One region of the Priestia sp. P5_B4 genome, then DNA from elsewhere that is predicted to be linked to it. Evidence: riboswitches for the same ligand, from Rfam matches in the RefSeq annotation. Region 1 holds a riboswitch; each other region holds the start of a gene.
The links. Region 1 has a riboswitch for cyclic di-AMP ahead of AC1DRF_RS09920 (dicarboxylate/amino acid:cation symporter). Riboswitches for the same ligand answer to the same signal wherever they lie in the genome.
Positions count from the first base shown of each region.

Region 2: it holds a riboswitch for cyclic di-AMP, as region 1 does, so the genes downstream of both, AC1DRF_RS12680 (APC family permease) here and AC1DRF_RS09920 (dicarboxylate/amino acid:cation symporter) in region 1, are expected to answer to the same signal.
Region 3: it holds a riboswitch for cyclic di-AMP, as region 1 does, so the genes downstream of both, AC1DRF_RS03035 (cation:dicarboxylate symporter family transporter) here and AC1DRF_RS09920 (dicarboxylate/amino acid:cation symporter) in region 1, are expected to answer to the same signal.

Region 1 is NZ_JBFULJ010000077.1:101-4,789, forward strand. It holds partial or broken gene AC1DRF_RS09915 (aminotransferase class III-fold pyridoxal phosphate-dependent enzyme) at 1-651, opposite strand, end outside; gene AC1DRF_RS09920 (dicarboxylate/amino acid:cation symporter) at 760-1,995, opposite strand; cyclic di-AMP (ydaO/yuaA leader) riboswitch at 2,176-2,330, opposite strand; gene AC1DRF_RS09925 (NAD(P)/FAD-dependent oxidoreductase) at 2,932-4,401, opposite strand; gene AC1DRF_RS09930 (ATP-binding protein) at 4,619-4,689, opposite strand, start outside.
Region 2 is NZ_JBFULJ010000134.1:175-5,673, reverse strand. It holds gene glnA (type I glutamate--ammonia ligase) at 1-504, shown strand, start outside; gene AC1DRF_RS12685 (N-acetylmuramoyl-L-alanine amidase) at 1,234-2,280, shown strand; cyclic di-AMP (ydaO/yuaA leader) riboswitch at 2,472-2,612, shown strand; gene AC1DRF_RS12680 (APC family permease) at 2,775-4,601, shown strand; partial or broken gene AC1DRF_RS12675 (cation diffusion facilitator family transporter) at 4,711-5,499, shown strand, end outside.
Region 3 is NZ_JBFULJ010000011.1:17,099-22,597, forward strand. It holds gene thiC (phosphomethylpyrimidine synthase ThiC) at 1-120, opposite strand, end outside; TPP riboswitch at 234-348, opposite strand; gene AC1DRF_RS03025 (hypothetical protein) at 430-720, opposite strand; gene AC1DRF_RS03030 (undecaprenyl-diphosphate phosphatase) at 1,178-2,002, shown strand; cyclic di-AMP (ydaO/yuaA leader) riboswitch at 2,276-2,415, shown strand; gene AC1DRF_RS03035 (cation:dicarboxylate symporter family transporter) at 2,522-3,781, shown strand; gene ytvI (sporulation integral membrane protein YtvI) at 3,995-5,026, shown strand; gene AC1DRF_RS03045 (DedA family protein) at 5,187-5,499, shown strand, end outside.

The sequences.
Region 1 (4,689 bases):
AAGCGCTGCTCCGGCTGCTCCTACAATGGGCTCTGTAATAAAAGCAGCAATATGTTCAGGGCCGGTTCGTTTGATAACTGTTTCCAATTCGCGTGCACAAGCAAGATTACAAGATGGATAGGTTTGATGAAATGGACACCGATAGCAATAAGGAGGCGAAACCGAAGGATAATCTTCAAGCAAAGACGAGAAGCGTTTTCGTCTTCCAACGTGCCCTGACATAGACAGAGCTCCTATTGTAATACCGTGATAGCTCATCCAGCGTGACAAAACCTTTGTTTTGGTTGGCTTTCCTTGCTCTTGAAAATGCTGAATTGCCGTTTTCATAGCCGTTTCAGTCGCTTCTGTCCCGCTGTTAACAAAAAAGCTCCACTGGAAATGATTGCTGCTTAATTCACATAGTTTCTTAGCTAAGGCTTCTGTTGGATCACTTGTAAACTGCGACCGATATACAAACGCAACTTTCTGTGCCTGATCGGTCATCGCATCAATAATTTCTTTTACGCCGTGTCCAATACTTGCTGTAACTGCCCCCGACGAAGCATCTATGTACCTTTTTCCATCTTGGTCGTACAAATAAATTCCTTTTCCATATGAAATAACTGGGTAGTCGTCGTCGAGCAGCGGCTTTATTACATGAGTTTTATTCATTTCCGCACTCTCCTTTCAAACATACACTCTTATTAAACTGTATGCTGAAACGAAGAGTTTCTTGCCAATAAAAAAAGCCCTAGCATATAGCTAGAGCTTTTACGCTTATTAAGCTGATTGCGTTACAGATTTATCTATACGCTTTGCTTCTGACTCAGCCACAATAACGGCACACGCAGCGTCTCCCGTAATATTTACAGATGTACGAAGCATGTCAAGCAAGCGATCAATTCCAATAATCAATCCGATACCTGCTACAGGCAGACCAACCGAACTCAATACCATTGCTAGCATAATGAGACCAACTCCAGGCACACCTGCTGTACCAATACTAGCAAGCACTGCTGTCAATACAACCGTCACAAGAGCACCCAGCGACAGGTCAACGCCGTATACTTGTGCAATAAAAATAGTCGCTACACCTTGCATAATTGCCGTTCCATCCATGTTAATGGTAGCACCTAACGGCTGAACAAAACTGCTGATGGACTCCGGGACACGAAGATTTTTTTGAGCCACATTCATTGAAATCGGAAGCGTTGCATTACTGCTTGATGTACTGAATCCAACTGTCATCGCAGGAGCAAAACCTTTAAAGAATTCAATTGGGTTACGTCTGGCCATAAGAGCGACTGATCCCCCATATGTTACGATTGAATGGATAAACAGTGCGAGCACGACTACAATCATGTACAGCCCCATCGCTTTAATTGCCTGCCAGCCTTGACTTCCGACCGCTGTTGCAAGAAGCCCAAATGTTCCGTAAGGAGCAAACTTCATCACTAGATTCACAAGGTACATCATCAATTCATTGCCTTGCTCAAGTAAATTGTAAAGCCCTTTTGTTTTACTTCCAAGCATCGTTATACCAAAACCGATAAAGATAGAGAAAACGATAAGTTGAAGCATATTCCCTTCAGCCATCGCTTGAATTGGATTGACTGGAATCATATTTAAGAATGTTTCTCCAACTGGCGGTGCTTTTTCGGCTTCAAAAGAAGCGTTTTTTGTATCAAAAGATCCAAATGTTCCTGGTTTAATAACAAATGCTAATAATAAACCAATTACAATAGCAACGGTTGTTGTCACTAGGAAGTACGAAACTGTTTTAGCCCCGATTCTTCCTAGTTTTTTAGGATCTCCTAAACCTGCTACACCTAACGTGATAGAGAAAAACACAATTGGTACAACAAGCATTTTAATTAAGCTTAAGAAAATTTGGCCAAGCGGTGTAAACAAGTACTTGTCCAGCGGAGCAAAAGCACTTGGAGCAAAAGCGTTAATTAACACTCCTACAATAGCACCAGCAATTAGCGCGATAATGATCTTTGTCGATAGCTTCATAGATTTACCTCCCGTAAATAAATTATATTAGAATGATTCTAACTACTATACTTATTTTACCATGCATTGAGAACGATAACACTCAAAATATACAATATATTAAAAATTTTCAGATTAATAGTTTAGGAATATTTTTAGCTATACAAAAAACCATGAGAATATCATGGTGTCATAGACCTGTTATTCCCTCACTGAATGCTTACGGAGTTAGCTGTCGGATTCGGGTACGTGAGTTACCCTACTTGATTCATTCAAGATTCACCCCAAGTACATTACGCACAAATATGGGTCCCCCGTTCTCTTATAAAACAAAAGAGATTAAGCAAATAATTTTCTTTAATATTTTTGCATGATAATAATTGTTACTTTAATTAAAATTCATTTTATATGTTTCTGTCAAGTTTTTATTCAAAAATAATGCATGATTTTATCATAAAAAGTTGATAATTGTTATATTTTAAAATTTTTACATCATATTTCAACAAACCACAAATACTTATTTAACAAGACTTACAATCTAATGGATAAAAAATTAATTCAAAAAATAGTTTGTAAAGTGAACTTTATTCTCATTAACTCCCATTCATAAATTTGAATAATTATTCTAATATCCGTGTACTTTATTGCTTTCATAAATATTTTACTCATCAAAAAATAACTCTTTTCAACTGTTGATTTTATCCTTGTATTGCTTGATATACCCTCCCTAAAATTCCACTGAATTTATTGATGCAAAGAAATGGACCTTATCAATTCGCCTTATTGTATTTAATTCTGTTCACGATAGAAGGATGGATTCCGTCATACTTTTTAAAAAAGAGCGGGTAATTATCATATAAAACTATCGGAGTTGGAGCGGTACAAGTTCTTTACTTTTTACTTAGTCGCTCTCGTTATTTAACACATAAAAAAAAGAGGCCGTGACGGCCTCTTTTTTTATACAGTAACAGGTTCAGAACTTGCTTTGCGATTCTTTAATTTTTCAACAATGTCACGCGCTACCCACACACCGCACGCACTTGCCTGCGCGAGCCCTCGCGTAATACCAGCTCCGTCTCCTCCCACGTATAAACCAGAAATTTCAGTTTCAAACTTATCGTTTAACTTCGGACGGGCGGAGTAAAATTTCGCTTCCACACCGTAAAATAGCGTATGTTCAGATGCTAACCCAGGCGTTACATGATCCAGTGCTTCTGTCATTTCAATTAAGCTTTTCATCGTATTATAAGGAAGCACTAAGCCCAAGTCACCAGGTACAGCTTCTTTTAACGTTGGTTCTAAAAAGCCTTCTTTAATTCGAGTCGCTGTTGAACGACGGCCCTTTAAAATATCTCCATACTTTTGAACAACTAAGCCCCCGTTTGACAGCATATTAGCTAATCTTGATACTTCGTGCGCATATTCGTTCGGCTGATCAAATGGATCCGAAAATTTATGAGAAACAAGCAGCGCAAAGTTCGTATTTTGACTTCCAAGCTTCGGATCTTTGTATGCGTGTCCATTTGCTAACATAATACCTGAATGATTCTCTACTACCACATGTCCTGAAGGATTGCTGCAGAACGTTCTGACTCTTGTACCTACAGACGTATTGTAAATGAATTTCCCTTCGTACAAGTGCTTGTTGATTTCTTCCATAACAACGTTGGATGTTTCGACTCGAACGCCAATGTCCACTTGATTGTTAATCATTTTCAAACGACGTTTTTTTAGTAAGTCGCTCATCCACTTCGAGCCGTCTCGACCTGGTGAAACAACCACTTTATCAGCCGTAATTCTTTCACCATTCTTCAATTCGATACCGCGCACGATATGCTGACCGTCTTCTTTTTCTGTTATTAAATCGGCTACTTCCGTTTTATACTGCATATCAATTTTTTCTTTTAAGTATTCATAAATGCTTTTTAAAATTTCCAAATTTTGCTCTGTTCCTAAATGACGCACCTGGGCACGCAATAGCTTTAATCCTGCTGCGTATCCGCGTTTTTCAATTTCACGAACTTTATCAGTTAACGGATCCGTAATCGTATCGGTTGCTCCGTGTTTTAAATTAATTTCATCCACATATTTAATTAAATCTACCACCTGTGATTCAGATAGATAATCCGTCATCCAACCTCCAAATTCACTGGTGATATTAAATTTCCCGTCTGAATATGCGCCGGCTCCACCAAAACCATTTGTAATAGAACAAGCGGGCAAACAGCCAGCAAACTCTTTTTTGCCAACCGCAGGCGGACATTTTTCGATTTTTTTCTGAAGAATCGGACAATTACGTCGATAGATATCGTGTCCTTTATCGATTAATAAAATAGTTGCTTCCGGTAATTTTAACGTTAACTCATAGCAAGTAAAAATCCCAGCGGGTCCTGCCCCTACCACAATAACATCATAATTTGAGTTCATTGTACATTCTCCCATCATCTTTTTTCTTTGGGTAAAAGATAAAAGTTATTGACCGAATTTTCTTTTTTTATTATCATTCGGTTATTTTCTAGCCATTTGATAATATATCAAAAAAAAATCCTTTAGTCAACAATATACACGAACATTAAAATAAAATATTTAAAAAATATTCGCTTTTATTCCGAACAAATAAAAACCAGTGAACGAATAGCAAGCGCTATGAAATGTTCACTGGTTCTTTAATGTACGGAAGAGCAATTTCTACTTTTGTTCCTACTCCTACTTTAC
Region 2 (5,499 bases), on a different contig from region 1:
ATCATCAAGCACGCACACAGCTTTACAGCAGTAACAAATCCTACTGTAAACTCTTATAAGCGTCTAGTGCCTGGATATGAGGCTCCTTGTTACGTTGCATGGTCTGCTCGCAACCGTAGCCCATTAATCCGTATCCCAGCTTCTCGCGGCGTAGGAACTCGTGTTGAGGTACGTAGCGTAGACCCAGCTGCTAACCCATATTTAGCAATGGCTGTTCTATTAAAAGCTGGTTTAGATGGAATCAAGAACAACCTTGAAGCTCCAAAACCTATCGATCGTAATATCTATGTAATGACAAAAGAAGAGCGTATTGAAGAAGGTATCGTAGATTTACCTGCAACATTAGCTCAAGCTTTAGATAGCTTCCAATCAAACGAAGTTATGGTTTCTGCATTAGGTGAACACTTAGCAGAGCACTTCGTTGAAGCGAAAGAAATCGAATGGGATATGTTCCGTACACAAGTTCATCCTTGGGAACGTGACCAATACATGAGCCAATATTAATTCCTAAAAGTCCGAGAGATCGTTTATACGTTCTCTCGGACTTTTTTTGTTTTTCAAAATGAATAACATTGCGCATATTAAATATCGAACTAAGCTGTTCATAAAACAAGTATAGCTGCCTGTCGTACAATTTACAGGAGGCTTTTTTATGGTTTTGTTAGATACAGGAAAGAATTTGGTTATAAAAATTAAAAAGGATAAGCTTTTTGTCTCATTGAATCTATATGTAAAAGTAGTGTATAACAGATAGAGAGATTGTTTATGTGTTCACTCTGCACTTCAGTATAACTTCAAAGAATTTTCAGCCAGTCGTAGTATCATTAGAAAATACTGTTGGAGAGGAATGGAATGAAAATGCAAGAAGGAAATTTTTTTAAAGGTTTAGTAATAGGCATATTAATAAGCATTCCAATTTGGATTATTCTCATTGTTATAGGCGTTCTGCTTTTTAAATAGGCCTGTTCTCATAATAGAATAGACAAAACTTTCCTTTTAGTGTATACTTCAAATGAAAATGATAATTATTATCATTTGATCAACGAATCAACACTCTGCATATAGCTGTCACTCCTTGAGAGCTATCCCTATTTAATATTCTGTCTACAACGCAGAATAAACCGCTGCCTTTGAGTAGCGGTTCTTTTTTTAGTAATTTTCTACTTAGTAGGCTAGTATACGTAGCACTTTTTGCCCTCATACATATGTTAACAATAAGGAGGGACAAGTAATATGAAAAAAATCTATCTAGATGCAGGACATGGTGGGGCAGATGCAGGAGCAGTTGGAGCGAACGGACTGTATGAAAAAAACTTAGTTTTAAAAATTCAACAATATTTAATAAGCTATTTAAATAGCACCTACAGTGACTTTACGATTAAAACCACTCGTACCACAGATACTTTTTTATCGTTATCTCAGCGCGCTTCTCAAGCTAATTCGTGGGGAGCAGATGTATTTATGTCTATTCACGTAAATGCCGGGGGAGGAACAGGATATGAAGATTATGTTTATAGAAGCGCTAGCAATGCCAGTAAAACGTTTCAATCAATTGTCCACGGCCAAGTACAGCCAACGCTGCTGTCGTATAATCATCCGAATCGCGGTCGAAAATCAGCCAATTATGCGGTGCTTCGCTTAACAAATATGCCCGCAGTACTAACTGAAATAGCCTTTATTGATAACCGCACCGATGCAGCACTTCTCCAAAACGAAGCTTTTTTAAAAAGKATGGGTGAATCGTATGCAAAAGGAATTGCCGTATATTTAAATTTACCTCGTCGTGCAGTTCCAAACCCCAATCCAACACCAACTCCGAATCCATCACCTTCTGAACCAGGTACAAAAACGTATACGATCAAGCAAGGAGATACGCTTTACAGTATTGCACAGAAGTACAACATAACAGTACAAGCGCTTCAAGAAGCGAATACAGGGCTTTCTGATCCTTTAACACTACAGGTTGGAAAAACAATTGTTATTCCTTCAGGGACTTCACCAAACCCATCTCCAACACCGTCACCAACTCCACCTTCGGAACAATATCCACTTCCAAATGGAATTTTAAAACAAGGTGATTCTGGAGAAGCCGTGAAACAGCTTCAAAAAGCATTAAACGCGGTGAATTTTAAAGTAGGTTCAGTAGACGGAATATATGGAGTTCAAACGAAAGATGCAGTCAGACGTTTTCAGCTTGTGTATCTTCCTTATGATGTGGATGGCATTTATGGTCCTCAAACGAAAAACAAGCTAGCAGCCGTTTTAAAAGCAAAAAGTTAAAGCAAAAAGGTCTTCTGTAAGCGGGCAGAAGACCTTTTGTTTTTCTGTTAAAAGCGCCTTAAGCACTATTTTATGGTTTGCGTAAAATAATGCTTTACAAACCATTTGTACGGGAGTATATTATCTAAGAACAAAGGATAGTTATGAAAGAAACATGTTATCGATCATACCCTTTAACCGAAAATTATATTGACCTGTTATCGCTTAATTCGTCAGAAGTGGGGGACCCAAATTTGTGCATTGTCACTTGGGGTGAATCCTTTTTTAAAGGTAGGGCTACTCTRAWYGCCCGAATCCGACAGCTAACCRCATKAGCGTTTTGGAGAGYAGGTTTAAGCTGTGTAAAAACGCTGAGAACCCTTAGTGTTTTTTTTGTGCGCTTTTTTAACATAAAAAGGTATTTTTTAGGAGTAATATCACTTATTCGTGAACTTGTAACTGAGCTTAGCAATGAACAGTAAATAGTAGCTAAGCAATCATCGGAGGGAAATTACGTGAACTATTCAGTTCTCAAACGATTATTGATTGGAAAGCCGCTTAAAACAAAAGAGTTAGGCGATCAAAAGCTTAGTAAGCTTAAAGCACTGGCTATTTTATCATCAGATGCCTTATCTTCAGTGGCTTATGGAACAGAACAAATTTTGATTGTACTTGCAACAGTCGGCGTTCTTGCCTATTGGTATTCGATTCCAATTGCGCTTGGGGTATTGGTTCTGCTGACGGCTTTAATTCTTTCGTATCGTCAAATTATTTATGCGTATCCGCAAGGCGGAGGAGCTTATATTGTTTCGAAAACCAATTTAGGAGAAAATCCTGGGCTTATAGCTGGAGGATCACTGTTGGTGGATTATATTTTAACAGTTGCTGTGAGCGTTTCAGCAGGAACGGATGCCTTAACTTCGGCTTTTCCAACGCTGCATCATTACAATGTAGTAATTGCGTGTTTGCTGGTGATTTTTATTACCGTCTTAAATTTACGTGGTGTAACAGAATCCGCTTCTGTATTAGCTTATCCGGTTTATTTATTTGTTATTGCTCTTATTTTGTTAATAGCGGTAGGCTTGTTTAAAATAGCGACAGGTCAAGTTTCACCTGAGCTTCATCCCTCTCTCGGTACAGTAGTGCCAGGTATTAGTTTGTTTTTATTATTAAAAGCTTTTTCGTCAGGCTGTTCAGCATTAACAGGTGTAGAAGCTATTTCAAATGCAGTGCCTAACTTTAAAGAGCCAGGTGCAAAAAATGCTGTTCATACATTAATGCTGATGGGCGGTATTTTAGCCGTTTTATTTTCTGGCATCACGTTTTTAGCTTATTGGCTTGGCATTTCTCCAAAAGCAGATGAAACGGTTGTATCACAAATTGCATCGAGTGTGTTTGGACGAAATGGATTTTATTATTTTATTCAAGGCACAACAGCTCTAATTCTAGTGCTAGCGGCGAATACGGGCTTTTCAGCTTTCCCTTTGCTGGCTGTCAACTTATCGTCTGATAAATACATGCCAAGAATGTTTCAAATTCGTGGCGATCGACTAGGCTATTCAAATGGAATTGTGACCCTTGGAATTGCTTCTATTGTCTTAATTGTAGCTTTTAAAGGAGCGACTGAACAATTAATTCCTCTTTATGCAGTCGGGGTGTTTATTCCATTTACGCTTTCTCAAACAGGCATGATTGTCAAATGGCTTAGAGAAAAGCCGGCCGGCTGGCAAGGGAAGCTAACCATTAACTTAATTGGTGCCCTCATTACCTTAACTGTGCTAATTATTTTGTTTACAACGAAGTTTTCACAAGTATGGTCCGTGCTCATTTTCTTACCGGTTATTGTCTATATTTTTCATCGCATTCATACGCATTATGAAGCGGTAGGAGAGCAGCTTCGCATTAAGCAAGGAGAAAAGATTGGAAAGCTTGAAGGAAGTGTGGTCATTGTTCCTGTAGCAGGAATGACAAAGGTAGTAGAAAATTCATTAAATTATGCAAGAACGATTGGCGATACCGTTATTGCAGTACATGTAGCCTTTGATCGAGAAAGCGAAAAGAGAATGGAAGAGAAGTGGGAGAAGTGGCAGCCTGATATTCGTATTGTTACGTTTCATTCTCAATACCGCAGCTTAGTGCGGCCGCTGTTTCGATTCATCGATATGGCTGAGGAAAAAGCCCGGGAAAATAATATGGCTATTACGGTCGTTATTCCGCAATTCATTACGAAAAAAAGCTGGCAAAATATCCTTCACAATCAGTCCAGTCTGCTGTTAAAAGCACATTTGCTTTACCGTAAAAATGTAATTGTTACAACTGTACCGTACCGTTTTAAAAAATAATGAAACATGACTAAAAACCTCCAACTTGTATGTTGGAGGTTTTTAATTTTTAAATTCACATACACTAACCGTAATCGAATCTCATCAAAGGCGCAAACGGAGGGATTGTATGAGTGAATTAATTAAATTGTTGCGAAAGGGAAATAAATCGGCCATCATGGCCGCTGTAGTTAATACCATTATCTCTATCATTAAAGGAATTGCTTTCGCTTTAACAGGGAATGTAGCAATGTTTGCTGAAACGATGCACAGCTTAGGAGATGCAGCTAATCAGTTTTTTGTCTTTATAGGTTCGGCATTAAGTAAAAAAGCCCCGACCAAAAGATTTCCAAATGGTTTCGGCCGATTGGTTAATCTCGTTCTATTAGGAGCGGTTCTTGTAGTAGGAATTATGGCGTTTGAAACGATTAAAGAAGGATATCACCACATTCTTCATCCCACGAAGTCTTCAGGCTTTATTTTAAATATTGCAGTACTTGGCATCTCGGTGTTACTTGAGATGTTTGTCCTATTTAAGGCGATGAAAGAAATTTTGCACGATGTCGGAATGAATACCGCAGAGGTCAATGTTTTTACGCAAAGCTTTGTTCATTTAAATAAAGCAAAGCCAGCAACCAAGCTGGTCTTTATGGAAGATCTGGTAGCTACTGGAGGAGGCGTATTGGCGTTAATAGCCGTTTTCATTTCACGGTTTACACCTTTTCACCAAGCTGAAGGAATTGCTTCTATTTTAATTGGGCTTATGATGTTTTTTGTAGTAGGACGAGTATTTTTAGATAATGCTGCTGGAGCGCTTGGTGAAGCAGATAAAGAAATGGAAATAAAAATTGGCGCGATTGTCATGCAAGATGTACAAGTGCGTGATATTCAAACATTAATGGTGATGAAAGAAGGAGAA
Region 3 (5,499 bases), on a different contig from region 1:
AGGAGACTGATGGATTTCACGCATAGGCACTTTAAGATCTTCTCTGGATCCTTGGACATATACTTTGTGACTGTTTGGAAAAGGCTTTTTCATAGAAACTGATACATTTTGTTTTGACATTACATATTCCTCCGGTTTCGCATAAAGTGTAGCTATACCGAACCATAAAAAAATCGGGTTCTGTGATAGACAGAACCCGATGGAATAGGCGAAAAAAGAATAAACATATACTATTCTTTTCAAGACTACTTCCCTCCGCTGGTATAACCCAAATCAGGTTCAAAGGGTTAAAGAGTTTTATAGCACTCTTCTCTCAGTCTGAGCTATCAGACACCCCTAGTAGAAATAACATTCAAATTATTCAATTTACGGCTTAAGTTTACCATCATTCGGTAAAAAATCAACCCTTAAATAAAAAAAGCTAGACAATCAACGTTGTCTAGCAGCATCGATTGCAATCACAATAGCTGTAATAATGTGCATAACAAACCCTAAAAATGGAATCCAAGCAACCAGTGAAGTAACAATCCCTAGTATGTTTCCATACGCAGATAACCCTCGTCTATTAGCTAAAATGAGTGTGATAGCATGAAGAATAAATCCAATAAAAAGAGGAGTATAACTAAAGCCCATAACAATCCCCGCGCCAATTAAAGGAATTCCCAGCAAGGCTTCATACCCAGCAGTGACCCATTTCATTGTACGTACATTTCCATTCATAGTAAAAAGCCTCCTAAAAAAGATACTACTATATACGAGAAAAGAGAGAAAAAAGTTTCAAATTACTTAGGGGATATGTCGTATAAGCAAGCACTAGTTGATTAAAATGATAGATGACAGTAAAGGGGATGGAAAAAACATAATCATTTAGTCATTTTTTCACACTAAAGAAAAATAGTCTAGATGATTCATTTTTAGCTAAGGGCCTGGATTTTATACCGAACATAGCGACTGCTTTTTAAAACAAATAAAAGCTGATATCTTGTTTTTTGGTTATAGCATGTAAGGTTTTTATTACAAATTATTAAAGATTCTTATCTTTTTGCAAATACACATTGTATTTCATAGTTTTAACAATTATGATAAAAAAGCAAGTGTCAAAATAGGAAAATAGTTGAGCATGGAAAACGAAGCGATAAGCTTATTAATTTGAAAGAAAGGCAAGGTATATAGCTTTATGTGGGAAATTATTGTAGCAATCATTTTAGGGATTGTAGAAGGTTTAACAGAGTTTGCTCCTGTTTCGTCAACTGGGCATATGATTATTGTGGATGACCTGTGGTTAAATTCAAAAGAATTATTTTCATCTCCCGTAGCTAATACATTTAAAATTGTTATTCAGCTAGGGTCGATCTTAGCAGTAGTAGTTATTTTTAAAGATCGTTTCATTAATTTATTAGGATTGGGAAAAAAGCCAGCCGCTCCAATTGGACCGACAAATCGCTTGAATTTAATGCAAGTAATTGTTGGTCTGTTACCCGCAGGAGTGTTAGGTCTTTTGTTTGATGATTACATTGATGAACATTTGTTTTCTTTAAATACGGTGCTAATTGGCTTAGTAGTCGGAGCTGTATTAATGATTCTAGCAGATTTGTTTGGACCTAAACGTCCGCGTGTAGAGACGGTGGACCAAATGTCTTATGGACAAGCACTGGGTATAGGACTGTTTCAATGTATTGCTCTTTGGCCAGGTTTTTCTCGTTCAGGCTCAACGATTTCAGGAGGGGTTCTTCTTGGAATGAGCCATAAGGCAGCGGCAGATTTTACATTTATTATGGCAGTGCCAATCATGGCAGGAGCAAGTGGACTTTCATTGGTTAAAAACTGGCAGTATTTCACATCAGATGCACTACCGTTTTTTATTGCTGGTTTTATCAGCGCCTTTATTTTTGCGCTGGTGTCTATTCGCTTTTTCCTGAAATTAATTAATCGTATCAAATTAGTACCGTTTGCACTATATCGAATTGTGTTAGCAGCTATTCTATATTTTGTATTTTTATAAAATAAACATGCGTGTTCTTTAGTCCCTTAAACTTCTAATAGAGACTCAAAGAGCAAGAAAAAGCTATTGCAACATTGCAATAGCTTTTTTGTATAAATATATATTATCGCCTTTTGAAAGCGTTTTATAAACATGGGTATTGACAAAACGTGTCGAAAAATAGTAAATTAATATTTGTGCAGTATAAAGTTAAGTAAAAGTAAGACTTCTGTTTAGTTTTATTGACTGTAAAAAACGTATGACAACGTATAGATCGTTTTAATTTTATAAAAACTGAATAATAAGCTTAATCGTATAGAGCGGGGGAATCATTATCGGCAGTAAAGCTGCCTAGGGGTGAATCCTTACAAAAGGTAGGAAACTCTCAATTCCGAATCCGACAGTTAACCCCGTTTGCTTTATTGAGAGAAAGAGCCCAAAATAGCGTAAGTAAAAGGCTGTTCTTTCTTAAGAATAGTCTTTTTTTGTTTTTTCAGAAAAGTATATACAAATGTCATACATCTTTGGGGAGGTACATCTATGAAAAAAATTCGTTTTGGTTTGGCTACGCAGATTTTTACCGGATTAATCCTCGGTGTTCTTGTAGGGGTAATTTGGTTTAACGATCCGCGTGTAGTAACATACCTACAGCCGCTAGGAGACCTATTTTTAAGATTAATTAAGATGATTGTTATTCCAATTGTTATCTCAAGCTTAGTCGTTGGAGTTGCAGGAGCAGGGAGCGGCAAACAGGTCGGAAAGCTCGGCGTTAAAACCATTCTCTATTTTGAAATTATTACGACTTTTGCAATTGTAATCGGTGTATTGGTTGCTAATATTTTTCATCCTGGGCAAGGTGTAGACATTCATTCAGCACAGAAGAGTGATATTTCACAATACGTTGAAACATCCGAACAGCAAGAAGGAAAGTCAGTGGCTGAAACTTTCTTACACATTGTTCCGACAAACTTTTTCCAGTCAATTGTTGAAGGAGACATGCTAGCAATTATCTTCTTTACAGTGTTATTTGCACTAGGAGTAGCGGCAATTGGGGAAAGAGGAAAGCCAGTTGTACAATTCTTCGACGGCGTTTCTCACGCAATGTTTCACGTGGTAAACCTTGTAATGAAAGTGGCGCCAATTGGTGTATTTGCTTTAATTGGTGTAACAGTTTCAAAATTCGGCTTAGATTCACTCCTTTCATTAGGAAAGCTTGTTATCTTAGTTTACTTAGCGTTAATTTTCTTCCTACTTGTTGTATTAGGAGGAATTGCGAAATGGGCAGGAATTAACATTTTCCACTTATTCCGCTATATGAAAGATGAACTGTTGTTAGCATACAGTACATCTAGCTCTGAGACAGTTCTTCCGCGAATTATGGAAAAACTTGAAAAGATGGGCTGTCCAAAAGCTATCGTATCGTTCGTTGTACCAATTGGTTATACATTTAACCTAGATGGTTCCGTTCTTTATCAAGCGATTGCAGCGTTATTCTTAGCGCAGGTGTATGGTATTGATTTAACGATCGTTCAACAGCTGACGCTCATTCTGGTATTGATGGTTACATCTAAAGGAATGGCTGCGGTGCCAGGAACATCATTTGTTGTATTACTGGCTACTCTTGGAACAATCGGCGTTCCGGCAGAAGGATTAGCCTTCATTGCTGGAGTAGACAGAATCATGGATATGGCACGTACGGTTGTTAACTTAGTAGGAAACACACTAGCAGCAATTGTGATGTCTAAATCTGAAGGCAAATTTGACCCTAAAAAAGGTACAGAGGTCATGAGAGCCGGCTAATTTATAAATTAAAAAGCTACTTATTCTATTCAAAAAATTAGAATAAGTAGCTTTTTTCATAATAATTCCTTTATTATTATGGAAATTGACCCTATAATATGTAACATCAGGTATAAATATATCCAAATTTTATTCTTACATAAAAGCAGTCACTGGTTCCTTTCTTTATCAATAAATATAGAGATAGCTTAGCTAGTTGGGGGATAGTAGAGTATGTGGAAAAAGCGAATATGGGTCATCGCCTCGATAGTAATCGTATGTTTGTTAATCCCTTACAGTTTACCGATTGTGTTTGCTTTATTAACAGCATTAGCGCTTGAGGGTATTGTTCAAAAATTGCATCAATCTTTTAAAATGAAGAGAGTCTACGCAGTGCTTATGACCTTCATTTTATATGTTGTTTCGCTCATACTTATTGGATTTTTTATTGTTCGGACAATCGTTACGCAAGTGGTTGCTCTTTCAAAGATAGCGCCTTCCTTTGTAAAAGAAATCTATGAAACCGCGATTTATCCAACTATTATTAAGTGGAAATACTATTCAAACGCTCTTCCTACAGAAGTGATTTCTTCTATCGAGCGCACGCTTGAAAAAACCGTAAATTCATTAGATTCTCTATTAAAAAGTACCGTGGAAATCATCATTAGCTTTGCTGCTACTGTTCCTGGGTTTCTACTAGAGTTTCTTATTTATTTAGTAGCGCTTGTATTTATCAGCCTTGAGCTGCCTGCTATTAAAAATAAAATTAAGTCATTTTTAACAGAAGAAACGAAATATAAGCTACAAGTTGTCATCACTCAGCTTATCCAAGCGGGGGTTGGTTTTATTAAGGCACAAATTATCTTAAGTGTCATGACGTTTGTAATGGCTTATGTAGGGCTTTGGCTATTAGATGTTCCGTATACCGCGCTGCTTAGCTTATTAATTGTAATTGTCGATATCTTACCAATCCTTGGGACGGGCTCGGTGCTCGTTCCATGGGGGATTTTTGCTCTTACGCAAGAGCATGACTCATTAGCAATCGGCTTATTTATTCTATTTGGAGTCATTACGGTAGTAAGACGTGTAGTAGAACCAAAAGTATTTTCTACAAATATGGGTATTTCACCTTTGGCTGCATTAGTTAGTTTGTACATTGGATTTAAACTTTTAGGCTTTGTCGGATTATTTTTAGGACCGGCTTTAGTTATTTTATACGATGCTCTTCGTAAAGTAGGTATTATTCAAATTAACTTTAAACTATAAAAGCGCTGGATAAAACTAGCGCTTTTTTTTATTGAAACTTTTGTAGTACGTAATACGTAAAGAGGGAAAGGAAAAAACTATGCCGCGTTGGTTTTTATCTATCAATCGGCTAAATTATAGTTTTGCAGTCTTAGATTTAATGACATGAGGAGGAGAATTTTTGTTAGAGTCGGTTTTACTTTCTTTAATTGAAGCGCTAAAACAGCTCTCTTATTTTGGCGTAATTCTAGCATTAACGTTTGAGTTTGTCCCGGCAGAGCTTGTTTTACCTTTAGTAGGGTATTGGGTGTACCAAGGTGATATGAACTTGTATCTGGCTATCCTTGCAGGTACAGTAGGCGGTGTTTGTGGACCGTTGACTCTTTATGCACTGGGACGTTACGGTGGACGACCGCTGGTTTTAAAATATGGAAAATACTTTTTGGTGAAAGAAAAAGAAATTGACGCCGCCGATCGCTTTTTTAATAAGTACG